DNA from 3 places in the Frateuria sp. GZRR35 genome. Region 2 is predicted to be linked to each of the others. Evidence: predicted binding sites of a transcription regulator. Region 2 holds the regulator's gene; each other region holds the start of a gene.
The links. Region 2 encodes sigma-54, which starts transcription at its own class of promoters, with help from an activator protein. Its sites were predicted from a motif close to TGGCACGNGCNTTGC; they were not measured.
Positions count from the first base shown of each region.

Region 1: a site for sigma-54 is predicted at 3,673-3,687, ahead of ACFWZ3_RS13010 (PilZ domain-containing protein). Genes of this name have one in related genera too.
Region 3: a site for sigma-54 is predicted at 4,055-4,069, ahead of flgB (flagellar basal body rod protein FlgB). Genes of this name have one in related genera too.

Region 1 is NZ_JBHZGL010000011.1:32,347-40,024, forward strand. It holds gene fliF (flagellar basal-body MS-ring/collar protein FliF) at 1-646, opposite strand, end outside; gene fliE (flagellar hook-basal body complex protein FliE) at 694-1,017, opposite strand; gene ACFWZ3_RS13005 (sigma-54 dependent transcriptional regulator) at 1,271-2,698, opposite strand; gene ACFWZ3_RS13010 (PilZ domain-containing protein) at 3,079-3,633, opposite strand; gene ACFWZ3_RS13015 (flagellar protein FliT) at 3,833-4,111, opposite strand; gene fliS (flagellar export chaperone FliS) at 4,108-4,518, opposite strand; gene fliD (flagellar filament capping protein FliD) at 4,533-5,930, opposite strand; gene ACFWZ3_RS13030 (flagellin N-terminal helical domain-containing protein) at 5,995-7,452, opposite strand.
Region 2 is NZ_JBHZGL010000010.1:149,150-156,827, reverse strand. It holds gene ACFWZ3_RS12850 (BolA family protein) at 1-29, opposite strand, end outside; gene ACFWZ3_RS12845 (KpsF/GutQ family sugar-phosphate isomerase) at 182-1,189, shown strand; gene ACFWZ3_RS12840 (KdsC family phosphatase) at 1,283-1,825, shown strand; gene lptC (LPS export ABC transporter periplasmic protein LptC) at 1,816-2,418, shown strand; gene lptA (lipopolysaccharide transport periplasmic protein LptA) at 2,375-2,974, shown strand; gene lptB (LPS export ABC transporter ATP-binding protein) at 2,978-3,697, shown strand; gene ACFWZ3_RS12820 (RNA polymerase factor sigma-54) at 3,798-5,237, shown strand; gene hpf (ribosome hibernation-promoting factor, HPF/YfiA family) at 5,370-5,693, shown strand; gene hprK (HPr(Ser) kinase/phosphatase) at 6,027-6,977, shown strand; gene rapZ (RNase adapter RapZ) at 6,983-7,678, shown strand, end outside.
Region 3 is NZ_JBHZGL010000011.1:46,695-54,372, forward strand. It holds gene flgG (flagellar basal-body rod protein FlgG) at 1-513, opposite strand, end outside; gene flgF (flagellar basal-body rod protein FlgF) at 531-1,271, opposite strand; gene flgE (flagellar hook protein FlgE) at 1,293-2,513, opposite strand; gene ACFWZ3_RS13075 (flagellar hook assembly protein FlgD) at 2,532-3,176, opposite strand; gene flgC (flagellar basal body rod protein FlgC) at 3,186-3,608, opposite strand; gene flgB (flagellar basal body rod protein FlgB) at 3,608-4,012, opposite strand; gene ACFWZ3_RS13090 (chemotaxis protein) at 4,234-5,163, opposite strand; gene ACFWZ3_RS13095 (methyl-accepting chemotaxis protein) at 5,772-7,076, shown strand; gene flgA (flagellar basal body P-ring formation chaperone FlgA) at 7,076-7,678, shown strand, end outside.

The sequences.
Region 1 (7,678 bases), on a different contig from region 2:
CCGAGACCTGCTTGGCATCCAGGTCCGGTACCGAGGCGGCGACCAGGTGCACGATCGCGGCCACCTGGCTGGCGTCGAGCTGGCGACCGGGATAGAGCGTGACCAGCACCGAAGCGCTGGCCTCGCGGCTGTCACGGATGAAGGCCGACGGCTTGGCCAGCGCCAGGTGCACGCGCGCGGCGCGCACACCCTGCAGGCTGCCGATGGTGTTGCCCAGGTCGGTCTCGAGCATCTGCTGGTAGCGCGTGCGCTCGGCCAGGTCGCTCATGCCGAAGGGCGAGTCGGCCTGCGGCACGGAGTTGGTGGCCGTTCCCTGCGGCAGCCCCTGCCCGGCCAGGCGCAGGCGCACCGCAGCGAGGTCGGAGGCCGGCACCATGATCGAGCTGCCGTCGTTGCCGAGCTGGTAGGGCGTGTTGGTCGACTGCAGCGCCTGCGTGATCGCGGCGGCGTCCTGCTGGCCCAGGCCCGCGTAGAGCAGGCCCCAGTTCGGGCCGCGCGACCACAGCACCACCGCCACGCCCAGCGCGACGGCCGCGGCCATGCCGACCAGCAGCAGCAACTGGCGGGAGGCCGGGCTGCGCGCGAGCTGCTTGAGGTCGAAGCGGTTGGCGGGGCTGTCGGTGGTGGCGATGGCGTTGTCAGCCATGGGGAAGAATCATCCGTAAAGCGAAAGGGAGAACGTCAGGCCGGTGCTTACACCGGCATGTTCATGATTTCCTTGTAGGCATCGACCAGCTTGTTGCGCACTTCGGTCATCGTGCGCAGCGAGAGGTCGGCCTTCTGGATCGCCACCATCGTGCGGCCAAGGTCCGCCCCCGGATCGCCGCGCTCGAACGCCGCCGCCATCTGGCCGGCCTGCTGCTGGCTCTGCCCCACGCTGCCGATCGACTCCTTCAGCAGCGCGCCGAAGTCCGCCTTCGCCGCCGGCGTGGCCTTCAGCGCGGTCTCCGCCGGACGCACCTGGCTGGAGATCTGGCGCATCTGGGCGAGCAGGTTGTTGACGTCGATGGTGCTCATGTCGGGTTTCCGGCGCGTGGCGGGTTTTCAGAAGTGGGGTTGCACGAGGTGTGCCAGCTCTGCAGGGCCCCGATAGTGCGGAGATGCCGCCTTAGCCCTCTCCCCCGGCAATGCCGGGGGAGAGGGTTGGGAGACGGGGAGGCTCCTGGGGTTGGCTCTGCTTTTGACGAGAGCGAAGAGCGAAAGGCCTCCCCCTCTCCCCAACCCTCTCCCCCGGCCTGCGGCTGGGGGAGAGGGAGTAAGAGCTGAAGGCTCAGGCCGCCAGGCTGTTCTGCAGGCCGTACTTGCGCAGCTTTTCCACCAGCGTGGTGCGCTGCATGTGCAAGAGCTTGGCCGCATGGGCGACCACGCCACCGGTGACATCCAGCGCCTGGCGGATCAGGCCCACTTCGATGTCGGCCAGGTGGTCCTTGAGGTCCAGCCCGCCTTCGGGCAGCACGGTCGCGTCGGGGGCCACCGCCACGGCGGCGGCCATCGCGACCGGCATCGGCGCGCCGTCCATCAGGGCCAGCAGCGAGGCGCCCTGCACTTCTTCCACGACTTGGCGGCCGCGGTACTTCTCCGGCAGGTCGCTGGCGCGGATCTCGCCGTGCGGGTAGAGGATCGCCAGGCGCTCGACCAGGTTGCACAGCTCGCGCACGTTGCCCGGCCAGGCGTACTGGTGCAGCGCGTTCACCGCGCCGGCGGAGAAACGCACGCTGCCCAGGCCACGGCGCGCCAGGCGCTGGTTGAACTCGTTGATCAGCACCGGCAGGTCGTCCAGGTGCTCGCGCAGGCCCGGCATCTCCAGCGGGAACACCGAAAGGCGATAGAACAGGTCCTCACGGAACTTGCCCTCGGCGATCGCCTGCTCCAGGTTGCGGTGGGTGGCGGCGATGATGCGCACGTCGCAGCGCTGGGTCTTGTTGCCGCCGACGCGCTCGTACACGCGCTCCTGCAGCACGCGCAGCAGCTTGACCTGCATGGTCAGGCTCATGTCGCCGATCTCGTCCAGGAACAGCGTGCCGCCCTCGGCCATCTCGAAGCGGCCCTTGCGGGTGCTGATCGCGCCGGTGAAGGCGCCCTTCTCGTGGCCGAAGAGCTCGCTTTCGAGCAGCTCGGCCGGGATCGCGCCGCAATTGATCGCCACGAACGGCTTGTCGCGGCGCGGCGAGCACTCGTGGATGGTGCGCGCGACCATTTCCTTGCCGGTGCCGGATTCGCCCAGCACCAGCACGGACGAATCGAACGGCGCGACCTGGCGGATCAGCGCATTGACGCGACGCATCGGCGCGGAGTCGCCGACGAAGCGCAGCTCGCCGCGGCGGCCGCCGAGCAGGCGCGCGTACAGGCTGCGCATCACCTCGGCCAACTGCTCGTAGCGCAGCGGGAACTCGACCATGCCGACGCGGGCGGCAAACGGGGAGCTGGCGGCGCACAGACGGGAAGCCCATTCGGAGTCGCTGGCCAGCAGCACCGGCACGTGGCTGGCAGCGTCGCCCAGCAGGGCGAACTGGCGCTCGGCCGCTTCAGCGTCCTCGACCGTACCGACGTAGACGGCGCGCCAGGCGTGGGTCGATTCCTCCACGGCGGTGCAGTCCTCGCCCCGCTGCGGGTGGTAACCGAGGAAGTGCAATGCCGACAGGATGCATTCGGCGCGCGACTCGTTCGATTCGATCACCAGGAAATCGACCTTGCTCATTGTGTATGCCCTCCGCTTGACGCTCTGAACGACGAACCGCCGACTGTCCTGCAGTGTTCGTACTTCTTGGACCGCCGGCTTTCCGTCACCGGTCACGCGAGGGAGGGAGCAAGAAGAAGGCCAGCAGGGACGGCAGTTCGCACTGTCCGCGGACGGACGAGTGGCCCTAATGCGTCACATGTGAAAATCGCGTCGAAAGGACGTTACGCGGGAACCGAGCAACGGCGACGGTTTGCCGGCGCCACGCATCCGTCGGCGGAGTGACACAGCACGACACCGTCACCCCGGGCCACCGTCAAACGGACGGCGCGGGATGTGGTGATTTTGTGAAGTGCTTCACGAGTTGGCCGTGCAGCGCTTCACGCTGCGACGGCGGACGGTCAGATGCCAGCCTGACGCGCACCTGCCACTTTGCGTCGGTGGTGACGAAACACGAACCGTTCGAGTGACGCTGCGACGCCATCGCCCAGTGTGTGAAAGGCGACGAAGGCGCTGCCGTCGTCGAACCGGCGTTCCACGTACGCGGGCAGCTCCAGCGGCATGCCCGGGCAGGCGTCGAAGCGCAGGCGCAACATCAGCCCCTCGCCAGCGGGAACCAGCGCCGCCGGCAATACGGCGCCGATGGCGTTGAAGCGCAACGCCTGGCGCGGCGGCAGCGCATCGGCGGGTGTCGCCACGCGGTTGATCATGTCGATCAGCGCGTTGAGCTTGGCGTCCAGCCTCGACAGTTCCTGCATCACCGGGCTGTCGTCGTCAGGGGTTTCGGCGCGGCGTTCTTCCAGCGCGGCGACCGAAGCGAGCGCGGCAGCATTGCGCTCGGCCAGGCGCTGGGCGAGCCCTTCGGGGAGCGGCCAGGCAAGCGCCTGGCTGTCGGCATGCCAGCTGTCCTCGCAGGCAAGCCGCTGCTCGAACTCGTTCCAGGCGCTGGCGGTCATGTCGTTTCTCCGACGGGGGCTTTCATCGGGGGTGAGTATGCAAGCGGCGGGCCGGTTCTTATGAATAGCTTCGTCCGCAGGACGACGTTCGCCCGATCTTTCTCATCTTTGATGAGCGCAGGGGGAGAGGGAGCAGAGGCTCGAAACTTCCCGCAAGCCTTGGCCCCTCCTCACCCCAGCCCTTAGAGGGAGCAACGCTTTAGCCGCCGTAGGCGGCGATCGCGCGGGCGCGGTCCTGCCCGACCTGCCACTGCTCGCCGGCGTGGTCGCGTGCCTGGGTGACCAGTGCACTCAACTCCCGATCCAGCGCCAGCAGTTCGCCCAGTTGGCGCACGCTGTCCCCGTCCTGTGTCACCGGTCGCATGACCAGCGGATGGCGTTCGGCCTCCAGCGCGACCAGTTGCTCCCAGTCACCGGCACGGGCGGCCTCGAGCATGGCGCGGGTCAGCGTCAGGGCAAGTGGCAACGCGTCGTTCATGCGGCGGCGCCGGTGGGGCGACGCGCTTCGAGCGGTACCTGTACCCAGCTGCTTCGCACCTTCTGCAGCAGCGTGCTGACTTCGTCGAGTGCACCCACGTCGTTGCGCAGGTTGGCGTGCAGCAGGCGGCGGCTCATGTAGTCGTAGAGCTGGTCGAGCTGGCCGACCAGCGGCGTCTCGACCTCGTGGTTGAGCGCATCGCGCAGGCCACCAATGATTTCGATACAGCGGCCGATCACTTCGCCCTTGGGGCCAATTTCGCCGCGCTGCATGTGGCCGCGCGCGGTGACCAGGCGCTCCAGCGCGCCGTCCATCAGCAACGTGATCAGGCCATGGGGATCGGCCGATTCCACGCCGCCGTGCGAGCGGATCTGCTGGTAGGCGCCTGCGCCGTATCCGAATGCCATGGTCGGTTCCTCGCTTACTTGTTCTTGCTCGCCGCGGTGAGCGCGTCGAATTGCTGGGTGAGGTAGCTGCTGGTGCTGTTGAGCTTGGTCATCAGCGTATCCAGCGCGGTGAACTGGGCCTGGTAGCGCGCCGTGAGATCAGCCATGCGGCTGTCCAGTGCGGTCTGCTGCGCGGACAGGTCCTTCAGCTGCTTGGCCAGGCTGTCGGTGCGGCTGGCGATCACGCCCGTGCTGCCGACCCACTGGTCGAGCTGGGCGTTGAGCTTGGTGGCGAGGCCATCGTCGCCGTCGAACAGCGCAGCGGCCTGCTTGCCGCCGTCGGCCAGCGACTTGGACAGCTTGTCGCTGTCCAGCTTGAGCTTGCCGTCCACCTGCAACGAAATGCCCAGGTCCGCCAGCGAGCCACCGTTGGCCATGCCGCCAACCAGGCGCGAGAGCGTGCTGTTGATGCTGTTGGCAGTGGCGTCGCCGATCATCGCACCGGCGGTTTCGGTGGTGGCGTCGTACTTGGTGAGCGCCTGGTAGATGCCCACAAAGCTGTTGTACGTATTGACCAGGTTGGTCAGCGCGCTGGTCGCCTTGGAACCGTCGTTGGCGACGGTGAGCGTGCTGGTGCCTTCCTTGACCAGGTTCAGGCTGATGCCGTCGATCGCACCGGCGACCGTGTTGCCGGCGCTGTGGCCGGGCAGCCCGTCGATGGTGTACTCGGCATCCTGCGCGGCGGTGATCACGTTGAGCGCGTTGCCGCTGGAGGCCGCCGCATCGTAGTTGAGCGCGGCCAGGCCGCCGTCGCCGCCGCTGCTGGAGACCACGAAGCCATTGGCCGCGCCGGTGCGCGTGCCGCTGAGCACCAGGTGCGCACCGTCCGTGCCGGTGACGATGGTGGCCGAGACGCCGGGGTTGTCCTTGGACTTGTTGATCGCGTCGCGGATGCCCGCCAGCGTGTTGTTGCTGCTGTCGATGGTCAGGCTCATCGACTGGTCGCCCACCGCAAGGGTGAGCGTGCCGGTACCGACCACCGTGTCGGATTTGGCGAAGGCGCCCGAAGAGGCCTTCAGCGAGGTGGCCAGCTTGGTCACCTCGATCTTGTAGCTGCCGCCGACCGGCGTGCCGGCGCTGCTGGCGCCGAGTACGTCGGTGTCGCTGCTGGTCAACGAGCGGGCGCTGAAGGCGCTGCCATCGCTCAAGGGGACCATCGCGGACTGCAGCGCGGAGAGCGCGCTGCTGATCTGGCCCAACCCGGACAGCAGGGTATTGGCCTGCGCCGCCTGGTTGGTGATCTGGCTCTGTGGCCCCGCCTTCTTGGCGTTCACCAGCGTGGTCACCAGCTTGTCCACGTCGATGCCGGAACCCACGCCCATGGAAGTCAGCAAGCCCGTCGTCGGAGCGGTGGTGCCTACGGTGATTGCCATGGATATCGGTCCTAAGGAATGAGGGGAACGGTCGCGTTGCCGCGACCGTTCCGGGTTTCAACAATTACTGCAGGAGCTTGAGCACGCTCTGCGTGGTGGAGTTGGCCTGGGCCAGCACCGAGACACCGGCCTGCTGCAGGATGTTCGCGCTGGACATGTTGGCCGTTTCGGCCGCGAAGTCCGCATCCTGGATCTGGCTGCGCGAGGCAGACAGGTTCTGCGAGATGGTCTGCAGGTTGGCGATGGTCGAGCTGAAGCGGTTCTGCACCGCACCCAGGTCGCTGCGCATGGAGCTGATGGTGCTCAGCGCCGAGTCGATGCGGCTGATGGTGTCGTTGGCACCGGCCACGGTCTTGACGTCGCTGGCGGCCAGGTTGCTGCCTGCGCTGATGGGGGTGGTGCCCGCACCGGAGAAGTTCAGCTCGCCCGCGCCGGCCTTGGCGCCGTCGACGGTCAGGTCATCCTGCGAGTTCAGGTGGACCGACTTGGTCTCGCTGTCGTAGTAGGCGGAGACGCCGGTGATGCCCTTGGCATTGATCGCGTCGACCAGGCTCTGCGCATCCTTGTAGGTGCCGGTCATCTCGGTACCATTGATGGTCAGGTCGCCATCGACCAGGCTCAATTCGGAGCTAGCCGGAACGGCGGCCACGTCGGCCACGCCGGTCACGCTGGTGCCGGTGCCGACGACAGTGTCGGTATCGGCGACCGTGATGGCGCCGTCACTGGCCGTGGCCTTCTCGATCTTGATCTTGTTGCTGCCGGCGTCGGTCACCGTGTAGCCACTGCCCAGCGCACCGCTGATGTCGCTGATCAGATTGGAGTTGTCTGCATCGCCGGTGTAGTCACCCAGATTGACGGTGGTGCCATCGATATCGAACGACTTGCCCGTCAGGTTCGCCCCGGGGGTGATGGCATCGGTGGTGAACGAAGCCTTGGTGCCCGGCACGGCGGCCGAACCGGCCGTGGCGAACTTGGCGCTGATGTCACCGGTCGAGGACTGGGCGATCTGGCCCACCTGCTTGGCACCGGCACCCTGGCTCAGGTTGACCGAGATGGTCTCGCCGACGTTCGCACCGATCTGGAACGCGGCCGAACCGAAGCTGCCGTCGAGCACGTGGCGGCCGTTGAAGGTGGTCTGCTGCGCGATACGGGTGATCTCGGCCAGACGCTGCTGCACTTCCGCGTCCAGCGCCTGACGGTCGCTGTCGGAGTTGGTGGCGTTCGCCGACTGCACCGCCAGGGTGCGGATGCGCTGCATGTTGTTGGTCACCTCGTTCAGCGCCGACTCGGTCGTCTGCGCCAGGGAGATGCCGTCGTTGGCGTTGCTGACAGCCTGGTTCAGGCCGTTGATCTGGGTGGTGAAGCGCGTCGAGATGGCGAGGCCGGCGGCATCGTCCTTCGCGCTGTTGATCTTCATGCCCGAGGACAGGCGCTCGATCGCGGTGGAGAGCTTGCTCTGCGACTTGGCCAGGTTGTTCTGGGCGTTCAGCGAGCTGATGTTGGTGTTGACGCTCATGACCATGGGAATTTCTCCGAATAGGGTCTTGTGTGCCGGTGGCCGGCGGTGGTAGCCAGCGGGGATTCCGTTGGGAACACCGCCGCCTCAGGACCTTTTTCGACGTCGATCATGGAAACTTGAGCGGGTCAACTGCTTTTTTCGATGTTTCGTTTGAATCGAACGCGCAACGCCATCCAATCTCTTGTAGGAGCCCGCTTGCGGGCGATGCTTCTGCCTTGATCTCGCGGGA
Region 2 (7,678 bases):
ATCAGTGCCTGGATACGGGCAGGGTCCATCGGAGGGTCCATCGTCGGCGCGCGGAGCGAGGATTCAGCGCTTGTGAACCCAGTGCACGGCCATATGACGTTAAAATGCGGATATGCCATGGTAATGGAATTCCCGTGGCACAGAAATGCCAAAGGCCGCCCGCCGCCCCAGCCGAGACCCCATGAACGCACGCATCGCCCCGCCCGTCGCCAAGCTGGACCCGGACGCCATCGCCCGCAGCGGCCGCACGGTGATCGCCACCGAGGCGGCCGCGATCCGCGCGCTCGAAACGCGGGTGGACGCGAGCTTCGTCCATGCCTGCGGGTTGATCCTGGCCTGCCGCGGGCGCCTGGTCGTCACCGGCATGGGCAAGTCCGGCCACGTCGGCCGCAAGATCGCCGCCACCCTGGCCTCCACCGGCACGCCGTCGTTCTTCGTACACCCGGGCGAGGCCAGCCATGGCGACCTGGGGATGATCCAGCCGGACGACGTGGTGCTGGCCCTCTCCAATTCCGGCGAGACGGATGAACTTCTCTTCATCCTGCCGGTGATCAAGCGCCAGGGCATCCCGCTGATCGCCATCACCGGCAACCCGAAGTCGTCGCTCGCGCATCAGGCGGACGCGCACCTGGACGCCAGCATCTCCAGCGAAGCCTGCCCGCTGGGCCTGGCCCCGACCGCCAGCACCACCGCGGCGCTGGTGATGGGCGACGCGCTGGCGATCGCGCTACTGGAAGCGCGCGGCTTTACCGCCGAGGATTTCGCCCGCTCCCACCCGGCCGGCAGCCTCGGACGCCGACTGTTGTTGCACATCAGCGACATCATGCATACCGGCGAAGGCGTGCCCATGGTTGCGCCGGACGCGAACCTGACCGAAGCGCTGATGGAAATGACCCGCAAGCATCTGGGGATGACCGCCGTGGTCGATGCCGAGCATCGCTTGCTGGGCGTGTTCACCGACGGCGACCTGCGCCGCGCACTGGACGACGAAGACGTGAACCTGCGCGGCGCGAGCGTCGAGGCGTTGATGACCCGCGGTCCGAAAACCATCACCTCCGACAAGCTCGCCATCGAAGCGGCGCAGTTGATGGAAAAGCACCAGATCCACGCGTTGCTGGTGGTGGACGAGCAGCAGCGCGTGGTCGGTGCGCTGAACATCCACGACCTGCTGCGCGCCCGGGTGGTCTGACGGACGTGAATCGTAGATAGGGAATGGAGAATCGCCGCCTCTTCCCGCCGAGCCGCTTGTAACGATTCCCCATTCCCGATTGCCTATTTCCCCATGCCCTACCTCACCAACCTCCCTGCCGACCTGATCGCCCGTGCTGCCGGCATCCGCCTGGCGGTGTTCGACGTGGACGGCACGCTGACCGACGGACGCCTGTACTACGGCGAGGACGGTCGCGAGACCAAGGTGTTTTTCGTGCAGGACGGCCTGGGCCTGAAGCGCCTGCAGGTGCATGGCGTGCAGGTGGCGATCATCAGTGCGCGGATCAGCCATCCGGTCGCGCTGCGCGCCGAGGAACTGGGCATCACCCACGTCTACCAGGGTCAGGGCGACAAGCGTGTGTGCCTGCTGGAACTGCTCGACGCACTGAAGCTGGCGCCCGAGCAGGTCGCCTTCGTCGGCGACGACCTCCCGGACCTCCCGGCCATGCGCATCGCCGGGCTCGCGGTGGCCGTGGCCAACGCCCATCCGTGGGTGATCGAACAAGCGCACTGGACCACCGCCCGCGCTGGCGGCCAGGGCGGTGCGCGGGAGGTTTGCGACCTGATCCTGCATGCCCAGGGCAAGGCCGGCAATGAAAAGGAACGCTGGCAGTGAAGGAATGGTTGCGCGATCGCCGCCTCGTGGCGGCCATTGTCGCGGTCGCGCTGCTGGCCGGCGCGGCGCAATTGATGCTGTGGTGGATCGGGCCGCCGCCCAAGGTCAACGCATTCGTCGGCCCGCCGCGCTCGGGCTACACGCTGACCGACTTCAAGCTGACCCAGTACGGCACCGACGGCCTACCCAGCTTCCTGATCCAGGCGCCGCAGCTGGAACGGCGCGAAGGCGACGAGTCGCTGTACATCAACACACCCGATTTTCGCCTGCCCTCCAACCAGCCGGCAGTGCCCGACTGGCTCGGGCACTCGCTGTACGGCTGGGTCAACCAAGACGGCAGCCTGCTCAAGCTGCAAGGCCCGGTGCACCTGGAGCGTGCCGCATTCGACGACACGCCGCGGACGACGATCGACACCTCCGACGTCACCGCCTGGCCCAAGCAGAACCGCCTGCAGACCGCCGCGCCAGCCCAGCTGGTGCAGGGCGGCACTAGAATTCACGGCGTCGGCATGCGTGCCGACCTCAATGACAAACACCTGGAGCTGCTCGATGACGTCCACGCCACGTTCCCGCCCCGCCAGCACGCGCGCTAGCGCCCGCTGGGCGCTGGTACTGCTGGGCCTGCTGGTGCTGGCGCCGGCCCAGGCCAAGCGCAGCGACCGCGATCAGCCGATGGATGTACAGGCCTCGCACTTCGACGGCTTCCGCAAGCCCAACAGCACCACCACGCTCAAGGGCAACGTGGTGATTACCCAAGGCTCGCTGAAAGCCACCGGCGATCTGGCCAAAGTGCACTTCGACGCCAACGCCGAGATCGACAGCGTGGTGCTCACCGGCAGCCCGGCGCACCTCCAGCAGCTGGACGACAACGGCAACCTGATGCAGGGCGAGGCCGCCACCATCGACTACCAGGTGGCCAAGGATTTCGCCGTGCTGCAGGGACACGCCTCGATCAACCAGCACGGGCGCGGCGAAGCCCATGGCGACCGCCTCACCTACAACACGCAGACCAGCGAGATGACCGGCGACAGCGGTGGCGACGGCCGGGTGCACATGATCTTCAAGCCCAAGCCCAAGGCGGGTTCCGCCGCGGCTCCGGCAGCCGCTACCAGCACGCCCGCCCCCGCCACCAGCAGCGGGCAGCCCTGACCGATGCTCGCTGCCGAAGGCCTGCAGAAACGCTACCGCTCGCGCCAGGTCGTGCGCGATTTCGGTTTTTCGATCCGCCAGGGGGAAGTCGTCGGCCTGCTCGGCCCCAACGGTGCCGGCAAGACCACCTGCTTCTACATGGTGGTGGGCCTGGTCGAAGCCGACGGCGGCAGCATCCGGCTGGACCGCCAGGACATCACGGGCCTGCCCATGCACGCGCGCGCGCGGCTGGGCATCGGCTACCTGCCGCAGGAGGCCTCCGTGTTCCGCCGGCTCTCGGTGGCCGACAACATCCTGGCCGTACTCGAACTGCGCGAAGGCCTCACCGCCCGCCAGCGCAACGAACAGCTCGAAGGCCTGATGGACGAGCTGAAGATCGCGCACATCGCCGGCCAGAAAGGCATCAGCCTTTCCGGCGGCGAGCGCCGCCGCGTGGAGATCGCCCGCGCGCTGGCCGCGCAGCCGCGCTACATGCTGCTGGACGAACCCTTCGCCGGCGTCGACCCGATTTCGGTGGGCGAGATCCAGCGCATCGTGCGCCACCTGAAGGAACGCGGTATTGGCGTGCTGATCACCGACCACAACGTGCGTGAAACGCTGGGCATCTGCGACCGTGCCTACATCCTGAACGAAGGCGAGGTGCTCTCCCGCGGCACGCCGGCGCACATCCTGGCCGACGAAAAGGTGCGCGAGGTCTATCTGGGGCGCGAGTTCAAGCTCTGAAGCGGTGATGTGACGCAGGGCCCGCCAGCACCTGCCATCGCTATGGTCGCGTCACACCCGCCGGGGTAGGATGATCCCACGTCTCTCTGCTACGGCTGGCATGAAACCCGGGCTCCAGTTCCGACTCAACCAACAGCTCACCCTGACGCCGCAATTGCAGCAGGCGATCCGGCTGTTGCAGCTGTCGCAGCTGGAGCTGGAAGCGGAACTGCGCCAGATCGCCGAAGGCAACCCGCTGCTGGAGTTCGAGGAAGAATCGGCGCCCGGCGAAACCGAGGAGGAGAGCTACTCTCCCGCCCCGGACGAAGCGCCCACCGTCGACCACAACGCCGACGATGTCGCCGACTGGGGTGAATCGGGCACCTCCGCCGAGGCACCCATCGATTTCTCGCTCGGCAGCAATGCCCCCTCAGGCAGCCGTGGCGACGACGATTTCGAACCCCAGAACGCTGCGCCCGAGACACTTCAGGAGCACTTGCTGTGGCAGTTGAACCTGTCGCCGTTCAACACGCGACAGCGCCTGATCGCCACCGTGATCATCGACGCGCTCAACGCCGACGGCTATCTCGTCGAAGGCATCGAGGGCGTGCTCGCGGCCTTGCCGGCGGACCTCGATGCGACCATCGACGAAGTCGAGACAGTACGCCGCCAGTTGCAGCGCTTCGACCCCACCGGCATCGCCAGCGTCGACCTGCGCGATTGCCTGCGCGTGCAGCTGGAACAGTTCGAGGCCGACACCCCGCAGCGCGAGCTCGCGCTGCAGATCGTCGCCGGCGAACTTGAACTGCTCGCGCGCAACGACGTCGCCAAACTCGCACGCAAGCTGCGCGCAACCGAAGAAGAAGTCGCGGCCGCCGCATTGCTGATCCGCAGCCTCGATCCACGCCCCGGCGCCGCGCTCGACGCCACGCCGGTCGAGTACGTGGCGCCGGACGTCTACGCCTACAAGGAAGGCAGCCGCTGGAAGGTGAGCCTCAATCCGGACTGCCAGCCGAGGCTGGGCCTGAACCAGCACTACTGCAGCCTGATTGCGCAGGCGCGCGGCGAGGACGCCAGCTGGATGCGCGGCCAGCTGCAGGAAGCGCGCTGGCTGATCAAGAGCCTTGAATCGCGCGCCGAGACGCTAATGAAAGTTGCCGATGCGATCGTGCGCCGGCAGAGCGCTTTCCTGGACTACGGTCCGGAAGCGATGCATCCGCTGGTCCTGCGCGAAGTCGCCGAGGAGGTCGGCATGCACGAATCGACCATCTCGCGCGTCACCACGCGCAAGTACATCCATACGCCGCGCGGCACCTTCGAGCTGAAGTATTTCTTTTCCAGTGGCGTCTCCACCGAGGATGGTGGCGGCGCCTCGGCCACGGCCATCCAGGCCATGATCAAGAAGCTCATCGACGCGGAGGACACGCGCAAGCCGCTGTCCGACCAGGCCCTGGCCGAGGAGCTCAACCGCAAGGGCATCCAGGTCGCCCGCCGCACCGTGGCCAAATACCGCGAGGCACTGCGCATACCCAGTTCCAGCGAGCGCCAGCGCGCCAGCTGACCCTCTCTCCTGAAACCCGCCACTTGGAACCGGCCCGAACGATCCCATACGAGTGATAGACCGGCATGTCGTCACCATTGACGGTATGCGAACCCGCCGCCCCACGGCGGCCCGTAACAGAGGAGGCGCCCCATGCAGTTCCAACTCACCGGCCAGCAGATCGAAGTCACTCCTGCCCTGCGTGCGCATGCCGAATCCCGGCTCGATCGCCTGACCCGCCTCGACGAAAGGTGCCTGGGCCTGACCATGGTGCTGTCGATCGACAAGCTGCAACATTGCGCCGACGCCACCTTGAGCACCACGGGTGCCGCCCTCCACGCGGCGGCGTGCGGTGCGGACATGTACGCCTCCATCGACATGGTGTTCGACAAGCTCGCCGCGCAGTTGCGCCGCCATCGCGACAAGGTCACCGACAAGCACCAGCAGGAGGCGCGGGACGCCCGCCAGATCGGCTAAGCGGTCCCGCAACCGGCAAAAGAGACCCGCCTGGTGGCGGGTCTTTTTTTGCCCGAAGCGAAGCGCGATACCACGTACCCGAACCATCCCCCGCGACCGCGGGGGATGGTGCCGACAGGCGGATGGGGGCGCCTTTTGCGCGATATCTGGTCAGCCCGTCGCAAGGTTTCCCCATCCGCCCTGCGGGCACCTTCCCCGTGAGCGGGGGAAGGATGCAACGCGCAACGCCAGGCACGGCGGGCGGATCAGACTGCCGTTGCGACACTCGTTCACCCGCGCCCTCCCCCGCATAACTGGCACAATGCGTCCCGTTGCCCGCCGGAAGAAACATCCTTGGAACGCCTGACCGCACGACAACTCTTCGACGGTGTCCACGAGCGCATGGGCCTGCGCTGGGTGTCGGGCATGCGTGGCGAGGGACGCGTGCTCGAACCCGGCGCCACGGCCACGCGCCGCCCGTCGCTGGTCGGCTACCTCAACGTGATCTACCCCAACAAGGTGCAGATCATCGGTACCGAGGAGCTCAACTGGCTCGACAGCCTGGATTCCCGGCAGCGCTGGGAGGCGATGCACAAGATCGCCGCCTACCAGCCGGTGGCCCTGATCGTCACCAAGGACCAGACGATCCCCTCGGACCTGCGCGAGGTCGCCGAGGAAACCCACACGCCCTTGTGGATCAGCGCCAAGCGCGGCCACGAGCTGCTGACCTGGATGCAGTACCACCTGGCCCGCCTGCTGGCGCCGCGCATCACCCTGCACGGCGTCTTTCTTGAAGTCTTCTCGATCGGCGTGCTGATCACCGGCGAGTCCGGTTCGGGCAAGAGCGAACTGGCGCTGGAACTGATCAGCCGCGGTCATCGCCTGGTCGCCGATGACGCCACGGAATTCACCCTGATCGCGCCCGACGTGATCGACGGCACCTGTCCGGAACTGCTGCAGGACCTGCTCGAAGTGCGCGGCCTGGGCGTGCTTAACGTGCGCGAGATGTTCGGCCACACCGCGGTGAAGCATTCCAAGTACCTGCGCCTCGTGGTGCACCTCAAGCCCTTGCGCGAGGGCGAGGACATCGATGCCGCGACACGCCTGACCGGCGACACCAGCCACCGCGAGATCCTGGAAGTCTCCGTGCCGATGATCACCATTCCGGTGGCGCCCGGCCGCAACCTGGCGGTGCTGGTGGAAGCGGCGGTGCGCCACCATATGCTCAAGAGCAAGGGCATCGATCCCGCACAGACTTTCATCGACCGCCAGGCGCATCAGATGCGTCGGCTACCGCCCTGGTGAGATTCATGAGTACCAACGACACCGCGCCTTCGACCGGCCTCAACGACCCCAACACCGTGCACCTGGTGGTGCTAACCGGCATGTCCGGCGGTGGCAAGACGGTTGCGCTGCGCGCGCTGGAGGACCTGGAGTTCTACTGCGTCGACAACCTGCCCAGCGGCCTGCTGCCGCAACTGGTGCAGTCGGTGATGCAGGACGGCGGCGGACGGCGCCGGCGCATCGCCGTGGGCGTGGACGTGCGCAACCGTGGCGAGGATTTCGAGCACATGCCGCTGGTGCTCTCCGAGCTGGCCGCGGCGGGTGTGCACGTGCACCTGGTCTTCATCGATTGCCGCGACGAGGTGCTGATCAAGCGCTACTCGGAAACCCGCCGTCGCCATCCGCTGGCGATCCGTGGCGTTTCGCTGGCCGATGCGATCGCGGAGGAACGTCGCCTGCTGCGCCCGCTGATCGGGATCGCCGAGAAGGTGATCGATTCGAGCGACCTCAACGTGCACCAGCTGCGCCGGCTGATCGCCACCGGTTATGCGGCGGCCACCGAAGGCCTCACGTTGATGTTCCAGTCCTTCGCCTTCCGTCGCGGGCTGCCGTTGGACTCGGATTTCGTGTTCGACGCCCGCTGCCTGCCCAACCCGCACTGGCAGCCGCAGCTGCGCCCGCTCTCGGGCAAGGACGCACCGGTGCGCGAGTTCCTCGAGGCC
Region 3 (7,678 bases), on a different contig from region 2:
GCCGACCTGCTGCGGCGCGGCCTGGCCGGGCAGCGTAATGCTGACCGTGCCGTCGCTGCCGATGGTGATCGACTGGGCGTTGGCGGGGATGGTGATCGCCGGGTCGACCGCGTAACCGTTGGCGGTGACCACCTGGCCGTTCTGGTCCATGTGCAGCGAGCCGTCGCGGGTGTAGGCGATGGTGCCGTCGGGCTGGGTCACCTGCAGGAAGCCGCGGCCCTGGATCGCCAGGTCCAGCGAGTTGCCGGTCTGCTCGATGTTGCCCTGGGTGAACAACTTCTCGTTGCCGACCACGCGCACGCCGGTACCCAGCATCAGGCCGGACGGGGCGTTGGTCTGTTCGGTGGTCTGGCCGCCGGGCTGGCGCAGGTTCTGGTAGACCAGGTCCTGGAACGAGGCGCGCGAGCTCTTGAAGCCGGTGGTGTTGGCGTTGGCGAGATTGTGCGAGACCACGTCCATGCGCGTCTGCTGCGCATCCAGACCGGTCTTGGCGACCCACAGGGAAGAGAACATGGTTGTCTCCTAGTAAATCAGGTGAGCGAGAGCAGGCGGGTCGCCGACTGCGCGTTGTCGTCGGCGTTCTTGATCGCCTTGACCTGGAGTTCGTACTGGCGCGAGAGCTCGATCATCTGCACCAGCGTCTGCGACGGGTTGACGTTGCTCGACTCGAGCACGCCGGATTTGATGCCCACCGCCGGATCGCTCGGCGCGGTGCCGCCGCCGGCCAGGTGCATCAGGCCGTCGCTGCCCAGCGCGAGCTGGTTGGCCGGCGGATTGACCAGCTTCAGGCGGCCGACCGAGGCGATCGTTTCCGGCCCCTGGCCGGTCGGCACCACCGAGACGGTGCCGTCGTTGCCGATGGACACCTGGGTGGCCGGCGGCAGGCTGATCGGGCCGCCGTCGCCGAGTACCAGGTTGCCGCGCGAATCGGTCAGCAGGCCGTCGGCGGTCAGCTGCAGGTTGCCAGCGCGGGTATAAGCCTCGCTGCCGTCGGCCGCCTGCACCGCGAGCCAGCCGTCACCCTGCACGGCGACGTCCAGTTCGCGGCCGGTCTGGATCTCCGCGCCCGAGCGCAGGTCCACGCCTTCGCCCTGCGCCACGCCGTTGATGCGCGTGGGCATGCCCGGGCCCTGCACCGGCAGCGCCTGGAAGGCCGACATCTGCGCCTTGAAGCCGACGGTGTCGGCGTTGGCCAGGTTGTGCGCCACTTCGGTCTGCGCCCGCATCATCTGCGTGGCGCCGGTCATGGCGACGTAAAGCGAACGATCCATGCGGGACTCCGGACGTCAGCGTCAGTTGCGGATGTTGATGATGGTCTGGGTCAGCTTGTCGTCGGTGGAGATCACCTGCGCGTTCGCCTGGTAGTTGCGCTGCGCCTTGATCATGTTCACCAGCTGCGCGGTGAGGTCGGCGGTGTTGGACGATTCCAGCGCGCCCGACTGCACCGCGCCGAAGGTGCCCTGCCCGGCCACGCCCATGATCGCGGTGCCCGAATCGAACGAGGCGGCCCAGCCGGTGTTGTCGAGCTGGCGCAGGCCCTGCAGGTTGTTGAAGTTGGCCAGGGCAAGCTGCCCGAGCGACACGGCCTGGCCATTGGAATACTTGGCCTGCACCACGCCCTCGCTGGACACGTCGATACCCGACAGCGTGCCGCTGGGGTAGCCGTCCTGGTTGATCGAGCTCAGCGCGTAGGCGTTGCCGAACTGGGTGACCTTGTTGACGTCGATCGACAGCGTCAGCGGATCGGCGCCGGGGGTCACCGCCAGCGCGGGGAAGTTGAGCTTGCCGCCGGCCGGGGTCGCGAGCGCGCCACTGGTGTTGAAGGAAAGGGTCTGCGGTGCGCCGGCCGAGACGCCATCGACGTACAGGTAGGCGTTCCACGTATTCGGCGCGGCACCCTTGACGTAGTAGACGGTGCCGTTGTGGGTGGCGCCGAGCGAGTCGTAGGCGGTGAACGGCGTCGCCTGGTTGTAGCTCAGCGCGTCCGTCGGGTTGAACGGCGTGGTGGTCGGTGCCGCGGCATCCGACGGCAGGTTCAGCGACATCTCGACGCTGCCGGTGGCCTTGGCTGCGCTCTGCGCGTTGGTCAGCTGCAGGTCGACCATGGTGCTGGTGTCGAAGCCGTTGCCGGCCGGCGGGAACACCTGCAGGTGCTGGCCGCTGGTGTTGACCACGTAGCCGTTGTTGTCCTGGTTGAACGCGCCGGCGCGGGTGTAGGAGTAACCCTTGCCGTCGCGCATGGTGAAGAAGCCATCGCCGCTGATCGCGAAGTCCAGGCTGTTGCCGGTGTTCTCCACGTTGCCGGCGGCGAACTGCTGGGCCACGTCGGCCAGCCGCACGCCGCTGCCGATGGCGGTCGCCGAGAGGTTGCGGCCGGCCGAGTTGTACAGCTCGGCGAACTCGGCGCGCGAACCCTTGAAGCCCGTGGTGCCGGTGTTGGCAATGTTGTTGGCGGTGACCTCGAGGTCCTTGGACGCCGCGTTCAGGCCGCTCAGCGCGATATTGAAAGCCATCGGTTTTCCCCTGATGAATTAGTTGACGCGCGCGACCTGGCTCAGCAGCACGCCGCCGAAACCGTCCACGTCGAGATAGGCGCCGTCGGCGCCGGTCATGCCCACACCGGCGACCTTGCCGGTGACATAAGTAGCCACCGCGGTGTTGCCGGTCTGCGCGGCGAGGCCGTAGGTGCCCGGGGGCAGCGGCTCGCCGTCGTTGCCGGTGCCGTCCCAGTGGAAATCGGTGAGGCCGGCGGTCTGCGTGCCCAGGTCGATCGTGCGCACGACGTTGCCGGCGGTGTCGACGATCTGCACCAGCGTGCGGCCGCCGCCATCGGGCACGTTCACCGCGCCGTCCAGGCTGCCGCCCTGCAGGCGACCGACCGCCGAAGGCACGGTGACGTCGCGGCCGACCATGCTGGAGGCCTGCAGCAACTGGTTGCCCTGCATCGACTGCGCGAGCGCGTCGAAGGAGGTCTGCAGGTTCTGCGTGGCCGACACCTGGTTGATCTGCGCGAGCTGGCTGACCATCTGCGAGGAATCCATCGGCTGGGTCGGGTCCTGGTTGCGCATCTGCTGGATCAGCAGGCTGAGGAAGTCGGCCTGGCTCAGCGTCTTGGTCTGGCCGAGCGCACTGGCGGCGCCGGCGGCGTTGCTGGAATTGATGGCGAGGTCGCTCATGGCCGCTCCTTACTTCCCGAGGTCCAGCGTCTTCTGCATCAGCTGGCGCGCGGTGTTCATCACCTCGACGTTGTTCTGGTACGAACGCGAGGCGGAAATCATGTTGACCAGCTCGTCCACCGGGTTGACGTTGCTCTGGTAGACGTAGCCGTCGGTATCGGCCAGCGGGTTGCCCGGCTCGTAGCGGCTGGTGATCGCGTTCGGGCTTTCGGTGACGCCGAGCACCTTGACGCCCTCGCTGCCCGCGTCGGCCGGCTGGCCGTCGAGGCCATTGCGGATCGCGGCGAACAGCGGCTCCTTGGCGCGGTAGGCAGCGTCCGGCGAGCTGGCCACGCTGTCGGCGTTGGCCAGGTTGCTGGCGACCGTGTTGAGCCGGGTGGACTGCGCCGCCATGCCGGAGCCGGCGACGTTGAAGACGTTGAAAAGCGACATCAGCCCTGGCCTCCGGTGATGGCGGTGCGCAGCATGCGGATCTGCGCGGTGATGAAGGCCATGCTTGCCTGGTAATGGACGCTGTTGGCGGCGAAGGCGGCCTGTTCCTGCTGGGCGTCGACGGTATTGCCGTCCATGCTCGGCTGGGTCGGCACTCGGTAGGCGAGCGTGTCGCGCGCCTGGGCGACCGGATCGATCTGGCCTTGCGTGGGCGCGGCGAGCGGCAAGGTGCCTTCGCCGCTGCTGCCGGCGGCGGCGAGCGCCTTGCGGAAGTCGACGTCGCGGGCGAGGTAGCCGGGCGTGTCGGCGTTGGCCAGGTTGCTGGCCAGCACTTCGGTACGGCGCTGCCACAGCGCCATGGCGCCGGTGTGCATGCCGAACAGGTTGTCGATGGGTTGGCTCATCGCTTGCCTCCGCGCGGTCGATGTGTCCGCACGGGGCTGGAGGCAAGTTGTGTGCCATGGGGGCGCGAAGCCTTGCTGGGGCTGGCTTTGCGCGTTGAGCCGGGTTTTCGTTTACGGGCAGAGTCGGATTTCCGACACCCACGTGTACCCCCTGTAGGAGCGCACTTGGGCGCGACCGCCGTGCACCCGGGTCGCGCCCAAGTGCGCTCCTACAGGGAGAGTCAGCCTTCGCCCTCTTGTGGCAGCAGGTCGATCACCGCCTGCGCCAGCAGGTCCGGCTGGAACTTGGCGATGAAACGGTCGGCATTGACCTCGCGCACCATCGCTTCGTTGAACAGGCCGCTCAGCGAGCTGTGCAGCACGACCTTGAGCCGCCGCAGCGTGGGCGTTTCGCGGATAGCGCGGGTCAGCGCGTAACCGTCCAGCCGCGGCATTTCGATGTCCGACACCACCAAATTGACGCCCTCCTCCGGATCCCCTTCGGCCAGCTCGGTGAGGCGGTCGAGCGCCTCGCGGCCGTCCTGAGCCACCACGCACTCGATGTTCATCTGCTGGAAGATGCTGATCAGCCGGCGGCGCGCGACCACCGAGTCGTCCGCCACCAGCACGCGGCGCGGGCGCAGCGTGTGGGCGCCGGCGGCCCGCTGCATCTGGGTCGAAAGCTCGCCCGGCGCGCCGTCGATGCTCGCCAGCACGTGCTCCACGTCGACCACCGCCACCAGCGCGCCGTTGATGCGGGTCACCGCGTTGACGCGCGGTCCGAAGCCCAGCGCGGCGCTGGGTGCGACCAGCGACTCGCCCTCGCAATGGACCATGTTCTTCAGGTCGGAGACCAGGAAGCCCTGCACCGTGCGGCTGAACTCGGTGACCATCAGGTGCGCGGACGGCTCGTCGATTAGCGCCGGGTAGCCCAGCGCCGCGGCCAGGTCGATCACGGGGATCGTCTGCCCGCGGTAGTCGCAGCTGCCGGCGATCAACGCATGCGCGCCCGGCATGCGTTCCAATGGCGGGCGGCGCAGCACCTCGCGCACCTTGAATACATTGATGCCGAACAGCTGCGCGTCGCCCAGTCGGAACAACAGCATCGCCACGCGATTGTGCCCGGCCAGGCGGGTCTGGCGTTCGACGTTTTCCAGCAGCGCGCCGGCCATGGGGTTCTCCAGCAAAGAAAGGACTAGCCCCCGCGTATCGGCCATCTGCCCTGGCGCTTGAGGCTCCGCACTTGTGTCCTTCCCCGCGAACGCAGCCACACAGCGCGGCACCACGATCCCGGGCCTTCCCCCGCGAACGCGGGGGAAGGTGCCGACAGGCGGAGGGGGGCGCTTTTGGGCGCGATATCCGGGTGATTCCCCGCAAGGCTTCCCCCATCCGCCCTTCGGGCACCTTCCCCCGCAGGCGGGGGAAGGACCAGCTGTCGACCAAGCCTCCGATGGCCAGCGCGGAGGGAAAGCACACAGCGCGGGGCCACGATCCCGGGCCTTCCCCCGCGAACGCGGGGGAAGGTGCCGACAGGCGGAGGGGGCGCTTTTGGGCGCGATATCCGGGTGATTCCCCGCAAGGCTTCCCCCATCCGCCCTTCGGGCACCTTCCCCCGCGGGCGGGGGAAGCACCAGTTGTCGACCAGGCCTTCGACGGCGAAGCGTGAGGGAAAGGGCAACGGCGCGGTGCTGCATTCGAGGGTGGCACAGGCGTTGCTTGTTCAAGTTTCGACGCATCCAGACGATGTCCTGAACATTCATCCGCAGGAACCGCAATCCACATGAGCCTGATCCGTAGCCAGTCCCTGGCCGCGCTGGTCCAAGCGGCCGCCGCTGGCGACGAGGCCCGCCTCGAACAGCTGTCCAACCAGCACCCCGCGGTCGCCCGCGCGTTGGCACCGCTGCTGGCCAGCCTCGACGCCGGCCAGCCGTCGGTGCTGGCGCTGCAGACCCTGGAGCAACAAGGCCTGGTGCTCGCCGCCGCGCAGCTGCTGGGGCGCGAGCAGTCCTCGCTGGACAAGGCCACCCAGGAAAGCCGCGATGGTGTCGGCCGCTTGACGGACGCCAGCGCCGGAATCTCGACGGCCCTGCAGCAGGTCGCCAATGGCTTGGCGCAGGTCGAACAGGCACGCCAGAACGGCAGCACCGGCGTGAGCGAGCTCGATGGCCAGCTACGCCTGTTGCGCAGCGCGCTGTCGGCGATGAACCGCAACCAGTCCCGCCTGGCCGAACAGGTCGAGCAGATCCGCAAGCTCACCGGCGTGGTGCAGGAAATCGCCCACCAGACCAACCTGGTCGCGCTGAATGCGGCGATCGAGGCGGCCCGTGCGGGCGAGGCGGGCCGCGGTTTCGCGGTGGTCGCCGACGAGGTCAAGCAATTGGCCGAAAAAACCACCCAGGCCACCACCGAGATCGAGACCGTTACCGGCTCCATCGGGGATTTCTCCCGGCAACTGGACGTCGACGTGCAACAGGGCATGCAGCGCCTGGAACATGCGCAATCCGGCGTCAGCCAGGCCAACGACGCGATGGGCAAGAGCGCCGAGGCGCTTGCCAGCGCCAGCGAAAAGGTCGCCCAGCTGCGCCAGGGGCAGGACGTGCAGCAGGCCCGCGCCGCCGCCGCGCAGGCCGCGCTCGGCGCACTGCAGCGGCGCAGCACCGAGGCGCGCCGGCAGAGCGAGTCGCTCAGCCGTGCCGCCCTGCTCGCCCACCGCCTGGCGCTGGGCTGGCTGGAACAGGAGGCCGGCAACGACCCGGCCAGCCTCAGCCTGGCGGTGCGCGAATCGGCCCAGGGCATCCGCCAGGCAACCGAGCTGGCGCTGCTCGAACCGGGCGCGCTTGACCGGCGCTGGTTCGACACCGATGCGCTGGACCGCACGGTGCGCCGCCTCGCCGCACAGCATCCCGATCATCCCGCCGCCAGCGCACTGAGCGAGGCCGGCGCACGCCTGTCCGAACACGGCAATGCCTTTGTCGGCCTGCTCTGCAACGGCCAGATCGAACAGGCTCAGCAGCTCAGCCAGCGGCTGGAATCCGAGCGCGAGGCACTGGTCACCCAGCTCGCCGCCCTGCTGGCGGACGCATGATGGGCCTGGCGCGCCGCGGCCTGCTGCTCGCGCTGCTGCTGGAGGGCGTGGCCGCCCTGCCGGCGGTCGCCGCGCCGCTGTCGGAGGCGGACCTGCGCGCCCAGGCCGAACGCTTCGTCGAACAGCAATACGCCGCGCCGGGGAGCCGCGTCGAGGTGAAATCCGAGGCGCTGGATCCGCGCCTGCATATCGCCGACTGCGCCCTGCCGCTGGCCGCCAGCCTGCCCGGCGGACTGCGCATGACGCCGCGGCTGAGTGTGTTGATGCGCTGCCCGACCGCCAATGGCTGGACGCTGCGCGTGCCGGTCACACTGAAGGTCTGGCGCCAAGTACTGGTCGCCAACCGACCGCTGATCCGCGGCGACGGCATCGTGGCGGCCGACGTGCGTATCGAGCAACGCGACGTCACCCGCCTGCCCTACGGCTACCTCGGCGGCCTGGACCAGGTGGCCGAGCGCAGCCTGTCGCGCCCGGTCGCCGCCGGCAGCGTGCTCACGCCCGGCGCATTGGGCGGACGTCAGACGGTACGCGCGGGCGACCACGTGCAACTGGTCGCCGAGCTGGGCGGGATCGCGGTGCGCGCCGAGGGCATTGCCTTGGGC